2 linked regions of the Tahibacter amnicola genome follow. Each later gene encodes a partner of the first gene's protein in a complex. Links are inferred from orthologs where the notes say so. Each region holds a gene or a part of one and is shown in the gene's direction. Other genes may lie near its edges.

Region 1 (6,864 bases):
AGGCGGTGCTGTCGGCGACCTACTCGTTCTGAGGACGGACATCGCGGTAGTGATGAGATAGGCTGCGCCGCGGACGAGTGGTCCGCGGCGTATTCCCCCGGGGGCAGTGATGTTGTTGCATATCGAGAACGTGCTGACCCCGGCGGAAGTGAAGGCCTGCCGTGAGAAGCTCCAGGTCGCGGATTGGTCCGACGGCCGTGTGACGGCGGGCTACCAGTCGGCCAGGAGCAAGAACAACCTGCAGCTGCCGGATGACCACCCGGTGGCGCGCGAACTGGGCGCGTTGATCCTGGAGCGGCTGCAGCGACATCCCACCTTCGTGGCGGGCGCCTTGCCGCGACGGATCTTTCCGCCGCTGTTCAACTGCTACCGCGAAGGGCAGTCGTTCGGTTTTCACGTCGACAATGCGGTGCGCTATCCGCGTACCGGCGACAACCGCGAACCGGTACGGACCGATCTTTCCTGCACGCTGTTCCTGAGCGCGCCCGACGAATACGATGGCGGCGAGCTCGTGATCGAGGACACCTACGGCTCGCACAGCGTCAAGCTGCCGGCGGGTGACCTTATCCTGTACCCGTCAAGCAGCCTGCACCAGGTGATGCCGATCACGCGCGGTGAGCGCGTGGCTTCCTTCTTCTGGCTGCAAAGCCTGGTGCGCGACGAGGGTGAGCGCCGGCTGCTGTTCGACCTGGATATCGCGATCCAGAACCTCAATCAGGACGTGGCCGAACATCCGGCCATGGTGCAGCTGGTCGGCGTGTACCACAACCTGCTCAGACGCTGGACCGACGTCTGACGGCTAGGCCGGCGGCGTCGGCTTGAAGCGCACCAGTACCAGCTCGCCCGCGCCGTTGAGAACAACCGGCTGGGTCGCATCGTTGAAGGTGACGATGAGTGTGTCACCGGCTTCCGCGGCAACGGCGGGCGCCTTCACCTGGACATGGCCGTTCACCACGTACAGCAGCCACGTCGTGTCGGCCGCGGGAAACAGCAGCATCGGGCCGACGATCGTGCGGGCCAGCAATTCCGCATCGACGGCACCGCGGCGGCACATCACATTGAAGTCGCGCGTCGGGCCATCGAGCAGATAACAATTGACCGGGGCTTCGCCAGGGAAGGCGACCTTCCGGAACCGTTGCTCCAGCCGCGTGGGTTCATCGGTGCCGATGACCAGCTCGATGCCGCCACCTTCGAGCAACATCAGCTGCCGGTCAATTCCGGGAAAGATGGAGAAATCACCATCTTGGGCAATGTCCGCGATCGATACGCGCCAGTCATAGTTCTCCGCATCGGCGGGTGAGCGGACCAGTTCCGTCGTGATGCCGCCGCCGTTTTTCCACGCCATGCGGCGGTAACTGGCAGGGTGCAGATGGCGGACGCTGGCCAGGCTCATGCGATCAGGCCGCGCAACTGCTCGGTGGACTGGCGCAGGCTTTCCTCCCAGCTGAAGCCGATGATCGGATGGCCGGTGCTGGCATCGTGGAAATCCTCGTGCTGGCCGGGAGCAAGGAGGTGGCGGTAATCCACCGTAATTTCAGTGCCGGTGTCCAGATCGCGGGCGGCAAACACGAAACCCAGGTGCCACAGCCCGGTGGGCTCGAAGGCGTGATTGATGTAGCACTCGTCCGGCCACTCGGGCGACACGGTGTAGCGATCCTCAAACCAGCGTACCGTCGCCGGCAACAGCTCCGCCGCGTTGGGCATGCGGCTGATTTCGTCGAAGCGATAGACCTGCGCAATAGCGTCGGGCGCCGTGATCAGGCGCCCGCGCACCACGGGTTCATCCAGGAACAGGCCCTTGCCGGCGCCGGCGATGCGGGAGGGGGCGACGTGGTATTTCGGAAGAATCATGGGATGCCCGGTTTGGGGGATGGCAGGGTCGCGGCGCGTCAGTGCGACCGGTCCACCGAGTACACCGCCAGCGAGTCGAGCGCGTCGCGCGCCACCGATGCCGGCAGTGCCGCCAGGCACGTGCGTGCCGCCTGTGCGTAGCCGAGCGCTTTTTCCCGCGCCAGTTCCAGCGCACCCGAATCGCGGATGGCGCCGATGATGTTATCGAGCGAATCCAGGCCGCCCGTTTCGATCGCGCGGCGCAGGCTGGCGGCCTGGGCCGGCTCGCTGCGGGCGATGGCGTAGATCAGCGGCAGGGTCGGCTTGCCTTCGGCCAAGTCGTCGCCGATGTTCTTGCCAAGCGTGCTGGCGTCGGAGACGTAATCGAGCAGGTCGTCGGCAATCTGGAAGGCGTAGCCGAGGTTGATGCCGTAGTCGTACAGGGCCTGCTCCTGCGCCGCCGGCAGGTTGGCGAGCACGGCGCCCAGCCGCGTGGCCGCGCCAAACAGTACGGCCGTCTTGCGCTCGATCACACGCAGGTAAGCTTCCTCGCTCGTGTCGGGATTGCCGATGTTGAGCAGCTGCAGCACCTCGCCTTCGGCGATCGCATTGGTGGTATCGGCGAGGATCTGCATGACGCGCATGCGCTCCAGCTCCACCATCAGCTGGAACGAGCGGGAGTAGAGAAAGTCGCCGACCAGCACGCTGGCCGCGTTGCCCCACACGGCATTGGCCGTCTTGCGGCCGCGGCGCAGGTCGGATTCGTCGACCACGTCGTCGTGCAGCAGGGTGGCGGTGTGAATGAATTCGATGACGGCCGCCAGCTGGATGTGTTCCTCGCCCCGGTATCCCGCCGCCTCGGCCGCCAGCAGGTGCAGCATCGGACGCAGGCGCTTGCCGCCGCTGCCGATGATATGGGCCGAGATCTGGTTGATCAGCACCACGTCGGAAGCCAGCCGGTTGCGGATGAGCTGGTCGACGGCGTTCATTCCCGGCCGGGCAAGGGCCTGCACCGAGGCGAAATCACGAAGGTTGACAGGCAATGCCGCGGCGGCTGTGGACATCGGGTGGCTGGATCCGGTGGGTCGTCCGGCGATTATAGCGGGGCCGGCGGCGGTGCTGTTGCGTCGTGTCGTCGCGCCAGCGCGCGCGCCCTGGCCGGTTCCGGGCCGATTCCTGCAGCCTTTTCCGACACTTTCCCAGCTTTTGAGACGGCGTTTTCCCAGGCTTGCGCCGGACACCGCCGCGGGCGCCGGGGGCGGCCCCCGTGGTAATGTTTCGTTCCAATGCGGGCCGTCGGGCCCGCCCCCTTTCTGCAAGGAAATCCCATGGCACGTGGCATCAACAAGGTCATTCTCGTCGGCAACCTCGGTGCGGATCCGGAAACCCGCTATACCCCGGGCGGCTCGGCTATCACCTCCATCCGCATCGCCACCTCCGAGTCCTGGAAAGACAAGCAGACGGGCGAGCAGCAGGAACGGACCGAGTGGCACCGCGTCAAGTTCTTCGGCCGCCTGGCGGAGATCGCCGGCGAGTACCTGAAGAAGGGCAGCCAGGTCTATGTCGAAGGCAAGCTGCGCACGGAAGAGTGGGAGAAAGACGGCGTCAAGCGCTATTCCACCGACGTGATCGCCGACGAAATGCAGATGCTCGGCGGTCGTGGCGGTGAAGGCGGTGGTTCCGGCGGCATGGGCGGTGGCGGCGGCCGCGAGCGCTCCGAGCGTGGTCCGGCCCGTGGCCCGCAGTCGGCGCCGCAGCGCAGCGCGCCGATGCCGGTGCAGAACACCGGCTTTGATGACGACGAAATTCCGTTCTGAGGAAGTCCGAGCAAGCGGCCGATTGAATGGCTGCGGCGCCAACGCACCCCTGCACCCTCGCCAATCGCTGGCATTGCCAGCGTTTGGCCACCCCCTGACTCCAGGGGGCGAAAGAACAAGGCAGGCAGCCGTTTCAGACCTGCCCACGCACGTACCGGCCGCGTATCAGCGTGAGATCAACAGCGTGGCGCGGGTTCGCCGTACCGGATAGTGATGCGTTTCCGCGCTGCAAAGGAGCGACGATGCAAGCCAATCACGACGCCCCCTACGCGCATACGGCGCTGGCGTTCGCCCAGCACCTGGTCGCCGGTCGATTTGACGACGCGCATTCCCTGCTGAGCGCCGAGGTGCAAAAAGACCTGGGCCCCGAGGCACTGGCTGCCGAGTACGAAACGATGACGTCCTACGCCGACAGTGGGGCCGACCACATCGAACTCATGGCAACCATGGAAAGCTGGCCTGACCGCCGCAAGGGCGACCTGGGCTGGGCCTATGTCTCCATCAGTGGCGACGATTTTGCCGAGGCAGTGACGGTGGTGGTGCACGACTGCGCGGGCGTGCCGCGGATCCGGCTGGTGGAGTGGGGCAGGCCGTGAATCGTCCGGATGGGCTCCGACGTTGCCTCGCCTGCGGCGGCAGCCACGATGCGCTTTCGGATGCGGTGCATCCGGCGCATGAACTTCGCCCGGACGTGTACCTGCACGTCCATTGCTTCAACTCGCCCGCGCACCAGGCGTGGCACCAGGCGCAGCTGGACACTGACCCGCAGTACGCGCGTGGGCAGGGAAGCCCGGCAACATCTCTGCGGCTATCAGTATGGTGACCTGTACGATCGCATCGCCACTGCGCGCACCGCGTTCTGCATTGGCACTGACCTCGCCGCCGTCGAGCAGTGCGTGCGCAACATGGCGGCGGAGGCCGATCGGGTCCTGGATTGCCCGCCCTGCGAATGTGGCGGCCGGATCTCGCTCGCGGCTCCCCCGCGTTGCCCGTATTGCCATTCGGTGGTGCTGGAAGGGGCGTTCCATACGACGGCATCGAAAGAAGCGGTGGCCGATTGGATGTTGACGCGGGAAGAAGCCTTGCGCCTCTGGGAAGCTGCGCAAGCGGTCGAGCCCGACAAGTCATAGGGACGGGGGCGAGGCAATTGCCGCCAACGGCGCGAACGGGCCGCGTCCAGTGTTGTCGTGGTCGACCGGGCTGGCGATGATGGTGCGGGTGTGTCACGGGTTGCTGCGCAAGAAGTAGCGCTCACGCGACGACATTCCGGCCGTGCCGCATCGGTTTGAGTGTGGATGAGATGCCGCGGCAATCGCGCGGTGGATTCTTGCGGCGGCGTTTCTGTTCGTACATGGCCATGTCCGCGCGATGCACGGCGTCATTCAGTTCCGACGCCTTGCCAAATTCGGCGCAACCGAACGACACCCGTACCGCCGGCTCCGGCTGCTGCAGTCGTGCATTGAGCGACTCCAGGCGTTGGCGGAACTCTGTCAGGTCGAGCGTGACGGCGACCAGAAGGAATTCATCGCCGCCCCAGCGGAACAGGTGGTCGTCGCGGCGCACGAGCGCGCGCATGGCCTGGGCGACGCGCACCAGTGCAGCGTCGCCACCCTCGTGGCCGTATTCGTCGTTGAGCGTCTTCATGTTGTCCACGTCCACGACGGCGACCACGCCGTTGATCGCCAGCTTGAGAGCGGCGAATTCGTCCATGAGGTGGAAGAAGGCGTGGCGGTTGCGCGCGCCGGTCAAGGCATCCTGTTCGGCCTCGACCCGGAACCGGCGGTTGTCTGCCAGCAGGTGGCGATTGCGCAAGGCCCAGCTGCGCGTGTTGTCCTCGAGTGTGGCGACGGCCAGTCCGCAGGCGACCAGCAGCAATGAAAGGCCGTAGAACACCGGAAACACCAGGCCAGCCGAAGGCGCCGCCGCGGGCAGTGTGCGGGCCAGCTCCACTGCGCCGAAGAACGCCATCGCGGCCTGCGCCAGCAGGGCCAGGCGCAGCGTCGCAAGCCCGACACCGGCAGGCTGGATGGCACGCCGCCACAGCTGCCAGGCTGCTGATGCCTGGGCGCAGGCAAGGAGACTGCCGTACACCAGCAGGCCAGTCTGCAGCGAATAGGGCACGTCCCTGGCGATCAGCACGATGCCGACCACCAGGGGCAGGACGCCCGGCAGCCCGGCCCAGCGACGGGACGTGCCAGCCAATAGTGCACAAGCGCGCATTTGTGCGACGGTGAACGCCGTTGTTGCGGCAAGTGAGGCCAACCAGCCAGGCGTGCGCAATCCGGGCACGGTCGCGGCCAGCACGAGGAAAAGAGGAGCGAGGGCCGCCGCGGCCCAGGCGATGGCGAGCAGCCGGAGAGGCGCCTGGCGGGTGACCCGATGCAGCAGGAAGGCCTGCAGGCCGATCACTGCGGCGCCTGCGGCGGGTATCCAGACTGCCATTGTGAAGATGGAGTCAAGGGACGTGGTCATGTTCGCCTCCACGTGGCCTGGATCGACTATATCGCGGCGTTTTTCCCCGGGACAGCGTACCAGTACCCGGAAAAACCCCTATTTTCAGGGGTTTCACGGTGAACTCACGCTGCGCTTCACAGTTCTGGCGCCACCCGCGCTTCGGTCCCGGCGGGCGCGGCTGCTGAGGCAAGCAGGCGGTGCTTCTGGTAACCTCCCCGCCTTTCCCGGCCGCCCCTGGCCGGGCTGGACCCGTTCGGAGCGACCGGAGCGCATGAAGACCCTGCTTGTGACTGGCGGCGCCGGCTTTATCGGCGGCAATTTCGTGCTCGACATGCTGGCCCAGGGCGGCTGGCGCATCATCAATCTCGACAAGCTCACCTACGCCGGCAATCTCGATACGCTGGCATCCCTGCGCGGCCATGCGGATCACCGCTTCGTGCAGGGCGACATCGGCGATGCGGCACAGGTACAAGCGTTGCTCCAGGAACACCAGCCCGACGCGATCGTCAATTTCGCCGCCGAATCGCACGTTGACCGTTCCATCGACGGGCCTGCCGAGTTCGTGCAGACCAACGTCGTCGGTACGCTGAACCTGCTGGAGCGTTGCCTGGCTTACTGGCGCGGGCTGTCTTTGGATCGCCAGGACGCTTTCCGCTTTTTGCACGTTTCCACCGACGAGGTTTACGGCTCCCTCGGCCCGGTCGGCAAGTTCACCGAAGAAACGCCGTACGCCCCCAATTCGCCGTACTCGGCGTCCAAGGCG
Region 2 (6,954 bases), 600 kb from region 1 along the record:
GAGGTGCTGTTCGAACAAATTCCCAAGACCGATGCCGACGGCACGTTGGATCTTCGCCAGGCGCGCCAGTCGGCGCAGCCGGTGCCGGCGGAACTGGGACTGGTGATCGCCAAGGCGACGCATCCGGAACCTTCACGGCGCTACGCATCGCCCGAGGCGCTGTCGGAGGACCTGCGACGCTACCTGCGCGGACGCCCTATCCTCGCAGCACCGGACAGCTGGTCTTACCGGACGCGCAAATTCCTCAGCCGGCACCCGGTTGCCATGGCGATGGTCGCAGCGGCCATCGTCTCGGTCAGCGTGGCCACCTGGCGCCTGGCCGCCGAGCGCGACCGCGCGCTGCGGGCGGAGGCGGAGGCCCGGCGCGAATCCGCCACGTCGCGCCATGTCGTCGACTACCTTGTCGCCCTGTTCGAGAACGCATCGCCCGAAAACGCGGGCAATCGCCCGATCTCACCCAAGGAGCTGATCGATCGCGGGCGCCGCGCCGCGGACGAGCGCCTGGCGGATGAGCCAGTGCAACGTGCGCGCCTGCTGGCGGCGTTCGGACGGATCTACACCGAGCTGGGCGACCCGGATGCCGCGGCCAGTTCGTTCCGCGCGGCCGCCCAGATCGAAAAGGACCAGGGCAATCCCGTCCAGCACGCGAAATATCTGCACGATGTCGGCTATGTGCTCAATCTCGCCGAACGCTCCGAGGACGCCGAACCGCTGATGCAGCAGGTGATCGCCGACCTGGAGCGCCACGCCCCGACTGAGTACGCGGAGATCGCCGGCGCCCTCTCCGGGCTCTCGCTCGCGCAGGCGCGCAACGGCGACCCGCTCACCGCGCTCACCACTGCGCGGCGCAGCCGCGAGCTGGCCGACACCCACGGTGTCACGGATCCATTGGTCCTGTCGCGCACCTATACCGCCCTGGCCGAAGCGCATATGCGCGCCAACCAACTGGTCGACGCGGAAGCGGCGGCGACGAAGGCCATGGAAGTACTTCGCACGCATTACCCGGAGGAATCGCCGGAAGCCATCTCGGGGATCGGCTTTCTGACCGAAGTCTACGAACGCCAGGGCCGCCACGCCGACCAGGAACGCGTGCTGCGCAGGATGCTCGCCGTGCGCCTGAAGACCCTCGACCCGGGCAGCGGCTGGGCCGTCACCGTGCGCAACAACCTCGCCAACGCCATCCAGTTGCAAGGGCGGCTGTTCGAGGCGATTGCCCTGCTCAAGGAAAACCTTGGCTACCTGCGCAAGAACGGCCAGCAAGATACGCCCAGCTACGCCATCACGGTCAACAATGTCGCCAGCCTCGCCGAGCAGACCGAAGACTTCGCGACCGCCATCGAACTGTTCCGGGAAGCCTACAACGGCAGCCTGCCCAAGCCCGGCGAAAACGCCTCACCCCGGGTCGCGGTGTTCCGGCAGAACCTGGGTCGCTCGCTGATGCTGGCCGGTCGGCTCGACGAAGCCCTGCCGCTGCTGCAACGGGAAATCGAGGATTCGATGGACACCCGCACGGAGCGTGCCCGCCGCCTGGTCCACCTGGGCGAATGGATGCGCCGCCACGGAAAGTATGCTGAGGCACTACGCTTTGCGGAGCAGGCGGATGCCGCGTTCCGGGAATTCCTGCCGCCAACGCATGCCCGTCTCGGCGCGGTCGCCAAACTGCGCGGCCTGATCCTGCGCGACCAGAACAAACTGCCCGAAGCGACCGAACAGCTGCGCAATGCCGTCGACTACATCGGCAAGGGCATCGGTGAGGAAGCCAACGCCACGCTCGACGCCAAGGTGCAACTGGCCGAACTGCTGCTGGCGCAGGGCAAGCCGGATGAGGCACGATCCCTGGTCAGCGCTATCGCAACACCGATCGAGAACCGTTTCGTGGAAGGATCCCCGTTGAGAAAACAGTTTGCGGCGCTGACCAGCCGGCTCCCGGCCCCATGACGTCGACGCCGAGCTTCTTCTGGCACGACTACGAAACCACCGGCGCCGACCCGCGCCGCGATCGTCCGTCGCAATTTGCCGGCATCCGCACCACGCTGGAGCTGGAGCCCATCGGCGAGCCGGTCGAATTCTTCTGCCAGCCCGCGCCGGACGTGTTGCCGCACCCGCAGGCGGTGCTGATCACCGGTATCACGCCCCAGCAGATGCAGCGCGACGGACTACCCGAGGTACAGTTCGCCGCGCGGGTGCACGAGGAACTGGGCGCTGCCGGCACCTGCGGCGTCGGTTACAACTCCCTGCGCTTCGACGATGAGGTCACGCGTCACCTGCTCTACCGCAATTTCTACGATCCGTATGCGCGCGAGTGGGAAAACGGCAATTCGCGCTGGGACCTGATCGACCTGGCACGCATGTGCTACGCCTTGCGACCCGAAGGCATCCATTGGCCGCAGCGGGACGATGGTTCACCCAGCTTCCGCCTGGAAGACCTGGCCAGCGCCAACCGGCTCGACCAACAGCGGGCGCATGACGCCCTGTCGGACGTCCGCGCCCTGATCGGCCTGGCGCGATTGATCCGCGTACGCCAGCCACGCCTGTTCGACTACTACTTCCAGCTACGGCGCAAGCAGCGCGCCTTCGAATTGCTCGACGTGGCACGGATGGCGCCTGTCATCCATGTCTCGTCGCGCTACCCGGGCACCCGCGGATGCCTGGCCGTGGTAGCGCCCATCGCGGTGCATCCGACCCAGCCCAATGGCGTAATCGTGTACGACCTGTCGGCCGACCCCGCGCCGATGCTGACACTCGATGCCGGGGACATCGCCGATCGGGTGTTCACACCACGGCAGGATCTGCCCGAGGACGTCGAACGCATTCCGCTCAAGCTCGTCCACGCCAATCGCTCACCGGCGCTGGCGCCGCTCACCGTGCTCAACGGCGTGGACACGGCGCGCATCGGACTGGACCTGGACCGGTGCCTGGCACATCTGGAGCAGTTGCGGCCGCATCCTGGTCTTGCGGAGAAACTGCGGCAGGTGTTCGGTGCATCGTCACGCGAGGAAACGCTGCCCGATTGCGAACTCGCGCTGTACTCAGGATTCCTCAGCGACGGCGACCGTCGCCTGTTGCGTGAAGTCCGCCAGACACCGCCTGAACAACTCGGCACGCGCCCATTCCCGTTCCGCGACCGCCGCTGTGCCGACCTGCTGTTCCGTTATCGTGCCCGCAACTGGCCCGAGACCCTTGGTCCCGCCGAACGCGAGCAGTGGTTGGCATTTCAACGCCAACGCCTGCTGGCTCCCACCGACACCGCCTGCCTGGGCCTGGACGCCTTCTTCGCCACCATTCGTCAACTCCGCGGCGAACCCGCCGCCGGCGGCAAGCAACCCCTGCTCGACGCACTGGAGGCCTGGGGTCACGAACGCCGGGCTGCACTCGCCTGAACGAGGGCCTGTCAACACCATGAGCGCCATCTATTTCACCCCCAGGACCTTCAAGTTCCTCGCAGACCTGGCGAGGAACAACAGCCGCGAATGGTTCGCCGACAACAAACCGCGCTTCGAGGAACATGTGCGGGGCCCATTCCTGCAGCTCCTGGCCGACCTGCAGGCGCCGCTGGCGAAGATCAGTCCGCACTATCGGGCCGATACACGCACCCAGGGCGGCTCACTGTTCCGTATCCATCGCGATACCCGCTTCTCCAATGACAAGCGCCCCTACAAGACCTGGGCCGGCGCACGGATCTTCCACGAACGGTGTCGCCAGATCGAAGCGCCGAGCTTCTACATCCACATCCAGCCGGATGGCTGCTTTGTCGGTGGCGGCCAGTGGCATCCGCAACCGGACACGACCAGGAAAATCCGCGACTTCCTGTCCGACAACCCCGCGGCCTGGAAGAAGGCGACGCGCAGCAAGGCGTTCCTGGAGAAACTGGCGCTGGGCGGCGACAGCCTGGTGCGTGTACCGCGCGGCTACGATCCGAATCACGAGCTGATCGAAGACATCAAGCGCAAGGATTTCGTCGCCTCGCGTGCGTTCGACAATACGCTGGCCCAGTCCGCCGAACTCCGGCCGTTTCTGGTGGACTCGTTCAAGACCATCGCGCCGATGATCGACTACCTGTGCGCCGCCGCGGAGCTGGAATTCTGAACACTGCAGCGCATGGCGACGCTGCCGCCGCCATGCACTGATCAAGCATCAGGGCCCTACAGGTGGCGTGTTTCGGCCGGGACGTTGAACCAGTCGTTGTCACGACCATTGAAGTAACGCAGCGGCGCGTTGATCAGTTCCTCCGGGGTTACATCATCCAGGCAGGCGAGATTCACCGAGTAATAGGCGCCACCGATCTCTTCGACATAGCCATGACCGAAGGAATGGATGCCGCAGTGCTTGCAGAAGGTGTGGTGACCGCTGCGCGTGTTGAACTGGTAGTCGCTCAGCGCCTCTTCGCCGCTGAGCAGGCGGAACTGCTCCGGTTTCAGATTGACGCTCCAGCGGCGCATCTTGCCGCAGAGAGAACAATTGCAGCGTCCTGTCCCTGACGAGAGGTCGATATCGGCCTCGTAGCGGACTGCACCGCAATGACAGCTTCCCTTGTAGGTCTTCAAGCTCATGAGGGTTCTCCTTTCTCCACCCGATTGCGCCGCCGCGCGATGGACAGATCGTAGCCGGATATTGCGGACAGGATGTGTCCGCGATTGTGCATTACCATCGGACCGTGCTGAAGACGTCCGCCCGCCTGCTACGCCTTTTGACCCTGCTCCAGGGACGCCGCCACTGGACCAGCGCCGACCTGTGCCATCGCCTCGACGTGGACGCACGCACCGTGCGTCGCGACATCGAGCGACTGCGCGGATTGGGCTATCCGGTGCAGGCCTCCGCGGGCGTCGGGGGTGGCTACCGGCTCGGATCCGGATCGACGTTGCCGCCGATCCTGCTGGAGGATGAGGAAGCGGTTGCCGTCGCCGTCGCGCTGCGGGCGGCGACACACAGCGTGGCCAACCTGGAGGAAACGGCACTCGGCCTGCTGGCCAAGCTCGACCAGATCCTGCCCGCGCGGTTGCGCAAGCGCGCGGGTGATCTGCACACCGTCACCTTGTCGCTCGGCGGCGCATCGAGCGCTCCCCCGGTGGAACGGCTGACCCGGATTGCGGCGGCCTGCCGCGATCACGCCGTTCTCCTGCTGAACTATCGCGATCACGGCGGCAAGCCCAGCAAGCGTCGCGTCCAGCCGCTGCGGCTGGCGAGCGCAGGGCACCGCTGGTACCTCATCGCGTGGGACGAAGACCGCACCGACTGGCGCACGTTTCGGGTCGACCGCATCAGTGCAGTGCGCGACACCGGCCGGAGATTTCTGCCGCAGGCCTTTCCCGGTGACATCGGCGACTACCTGCGCCGCGCGATCACGCAGGCGCCCTTTGCCTACCAGTTGCGCCTGCGCCTGAAAGGCCCGGCACAGGAGTGGGCCTCCAGCCTGCCGGTGTGGTGCGGGGTGCTCGAAGCGGTGGATGTGCGCCACTGCATTCTTCACACGGGAGCCGACTCCGTCGATGCGCTTGCCGCCCGCCTCCTCATGACAGGCGCAACGGTCGAGATTCTCGATGAGCCGGCATTCCTCCCGGCGCTACGGGCTGCCGCCGAACGCCTCTATCAAGCTACCCACGGCGTAGCGCCCGTGCCGGCAGGGAGCGCGCCCCGCCGTCTGCGCAAACCCACGCGCTGACTGGCACGGGCAGGCCCCCTTCTACGAACACCCCTTCATCGCGGTCCGCGGGGATACCGCCGCCGAGGCCGCCAGGTTGATACTTACATTTGAAACGAACGTTTGACTGCCTTCGGACACATTGATACTTTTCGGCGGCCAACGGACATACGGGAGGGTATGTGACGTCGGCAGAGCCTAATTCGCTCCGGCAGCGCCGGTGGCGGCAAGGACGCTTTCCCTGACCCGGCATTGCCGCGGGCTTCATCGCGGCTCGTCCTGTACCAGCCCGAGCCGCATCGGGAGGGGAAATGGTTCGTCTTGCTTTGGCGCTCGCGCTCGCCCTGGGTGCCGCCGCCGTCAACGCCAACACCGGCGTGGCCTTCGTCCACGGGACCGGCAATCATCCCAATGCCACCAGCGACTACTGGAAGCCCGAGATCATCAATTCGGTGCGCCAGGGGCTGCCCAATGGTTCAAAGTACACGGTGATCAACTGCGACTTTTCCCAATACATGTGGGACAGCCGCGCCTCCGGTTGCCTGGCCGGACAGCTGAGCAGCTTCATCAGCGCGCAAGGCATCACGGATCTGGTCGTCATCACCCACTCCAACGGCGGCAATGTGATGCGCTGGATCCTGTCCAATCCAACCTACGACAGCCGCTATCCGGGCATCATTGCGAAGATCCGCTGGGTCAACGCCCTGGCGCCTTCCAGCGCCGGCACGCCGCTGGCCGATGCGGTGATGAACGGCAACGTGTTCGAGCAGTCCGTCGGTTGGCTGGTGGGTTACAAATCCGACGCCGTCCGCCAGCAGCAGACCAGCTGGATGGCGACCTATAACCAGAACAACCTGCTGGGCACTTCCGGGCGCCCCGCCCTGCCCCGCGGCTTCTGGGCGGTGGTCGGTACCGATGTGGATTCCTCACCCTTCGATCCCGACAGCTATTGCGGCGGCTACACGGAGAACGTTGGCCTGGAAACGACGCAGAACTGGCTGGCCAGCTGCTCGGACGGTTTTCTCAATTGCACCAGCCAGTCGGCAGCCGGGAACGTGTGGTTCCGCGACATCGACCGCATGGCCGGCCGCGAACCGCTTTCGCACAACCAGAGCCGGCGCCCCTGCTTCGGCCTGGACGTCATTCTCCGCGACGACATCTGAGGAACCGCCCATGCGATCGACACTGACTTCCCTGGCGGCAGCCCTCGCACTCATCCTGGCCGGCTCCGCCGCGGCCGACACGCTTCAGCTGGCGCCCCCGGGCGCCGGCGACCAGATCGTCAAGGCACTCAGCGCGCGCAAGGACCGGGCACC

The links.
Region 2: the proteins of ssb (region 1) and sbcB are in contact, whole or in part, in a crystal structure (PDB 3C94), measured with the Escherichia coli proteins. The link is inferred for Tahibacter amnicola from one-to-one orthologs.

The regions. Positions count from the first base shown.
Region 1 is NZ_CP104694.1:5,307,457-5,314,320, reverse strand. Bases 1,993-4,902 are described here. They hold ssb (single-stranded DNA-binding protein), read left to right. Parts: upstream 1,993-3,158; coding sequence 3,159-3,647; downstream 3,648-4,902. Other genes in these bases: N4264_RS20755 (GGDEF domain-containing protein), read right to left, coding at 4,899-4,902; N4264_RS20760 (hypothetical protein), read left to right, coding at 4,424-4,777; N4264_RS20765 (DUF3887 domain-containing protein), read left to right, coding at 3,890-4,243; N4264_RS20775 (polyprenyl synthetase family protein), read right to left, coding at 1,993-2,894. Outside these bases: N4264_RS20795 (TonB-dependent receptor), read left to right, coding at 1-32; N4264_RS20790 (Fe2+-dependent dioxygenase), read left to right, coding at 110-796; N4264_RS20785 (HutD/Ves family protein), read right to left, coding at 800-1,393; N4264_RS20780 (SET domain-containing protein), read right to left, coding at 1,390-1,851; more of N4264_RS20775, read right to left, coding at 1,890-1,992; more of N4264_RS20755, read right to left, coding at 4,903-6,119; rfbB (dTDP-glucose 4,6-dehydratase), read left to right, coding at 6,373-6,864. UniProt on the Escherichia coli protein: Plays an important role in DNA replication, recombination and repair. Binds to ssDNA and to an array of partner proteins to recruit them to their sites of action during DNA metabolism. Acts as a sliding platform that migrates on DNA via reptation.
Region 2 is NZ_CP104694.1:4,708,219-4,715,172, forward strand. Bases 1,158-4,157 are described here. They hold sbcB (exodeoxyribonuclease I), read left to right. Parts: upstream 1,158-1,934; coding sequence 1,935-3,380; downstream 3,381-4,157. Other genes in these bases: N4264_RS18435 (serine/threonine-protein kinase), read left to right, coding at 1,158-1,938; N4264_RS18445 (DUF2461 domain-containing protein), read left to right, coding at 3,400-4,086; N4264_RS18450 (GFA family protein), read right to left, coding at 4,143-4,157. In the rest of the region: more of N4264_RS18435, read left to right, coding at 1-1,157; more of N4264_RS18450, read right to left, coding at 4,158-4,550; N4264_RS18455 (helix-turn-helix transcriptional regulator), read left to right, coding at 4,655-5,659; N4264_RS18460 (hypothetical protein), read left to right, coding at 5,950-6,801; N4264_RS18465 (DUF4785 domain-containing protein), read left to right, coding at 6,812-6,954. UniProt on the Escherichia coli protein: Degrades single-stranded DNA (ssDNA) in a highly processive manner.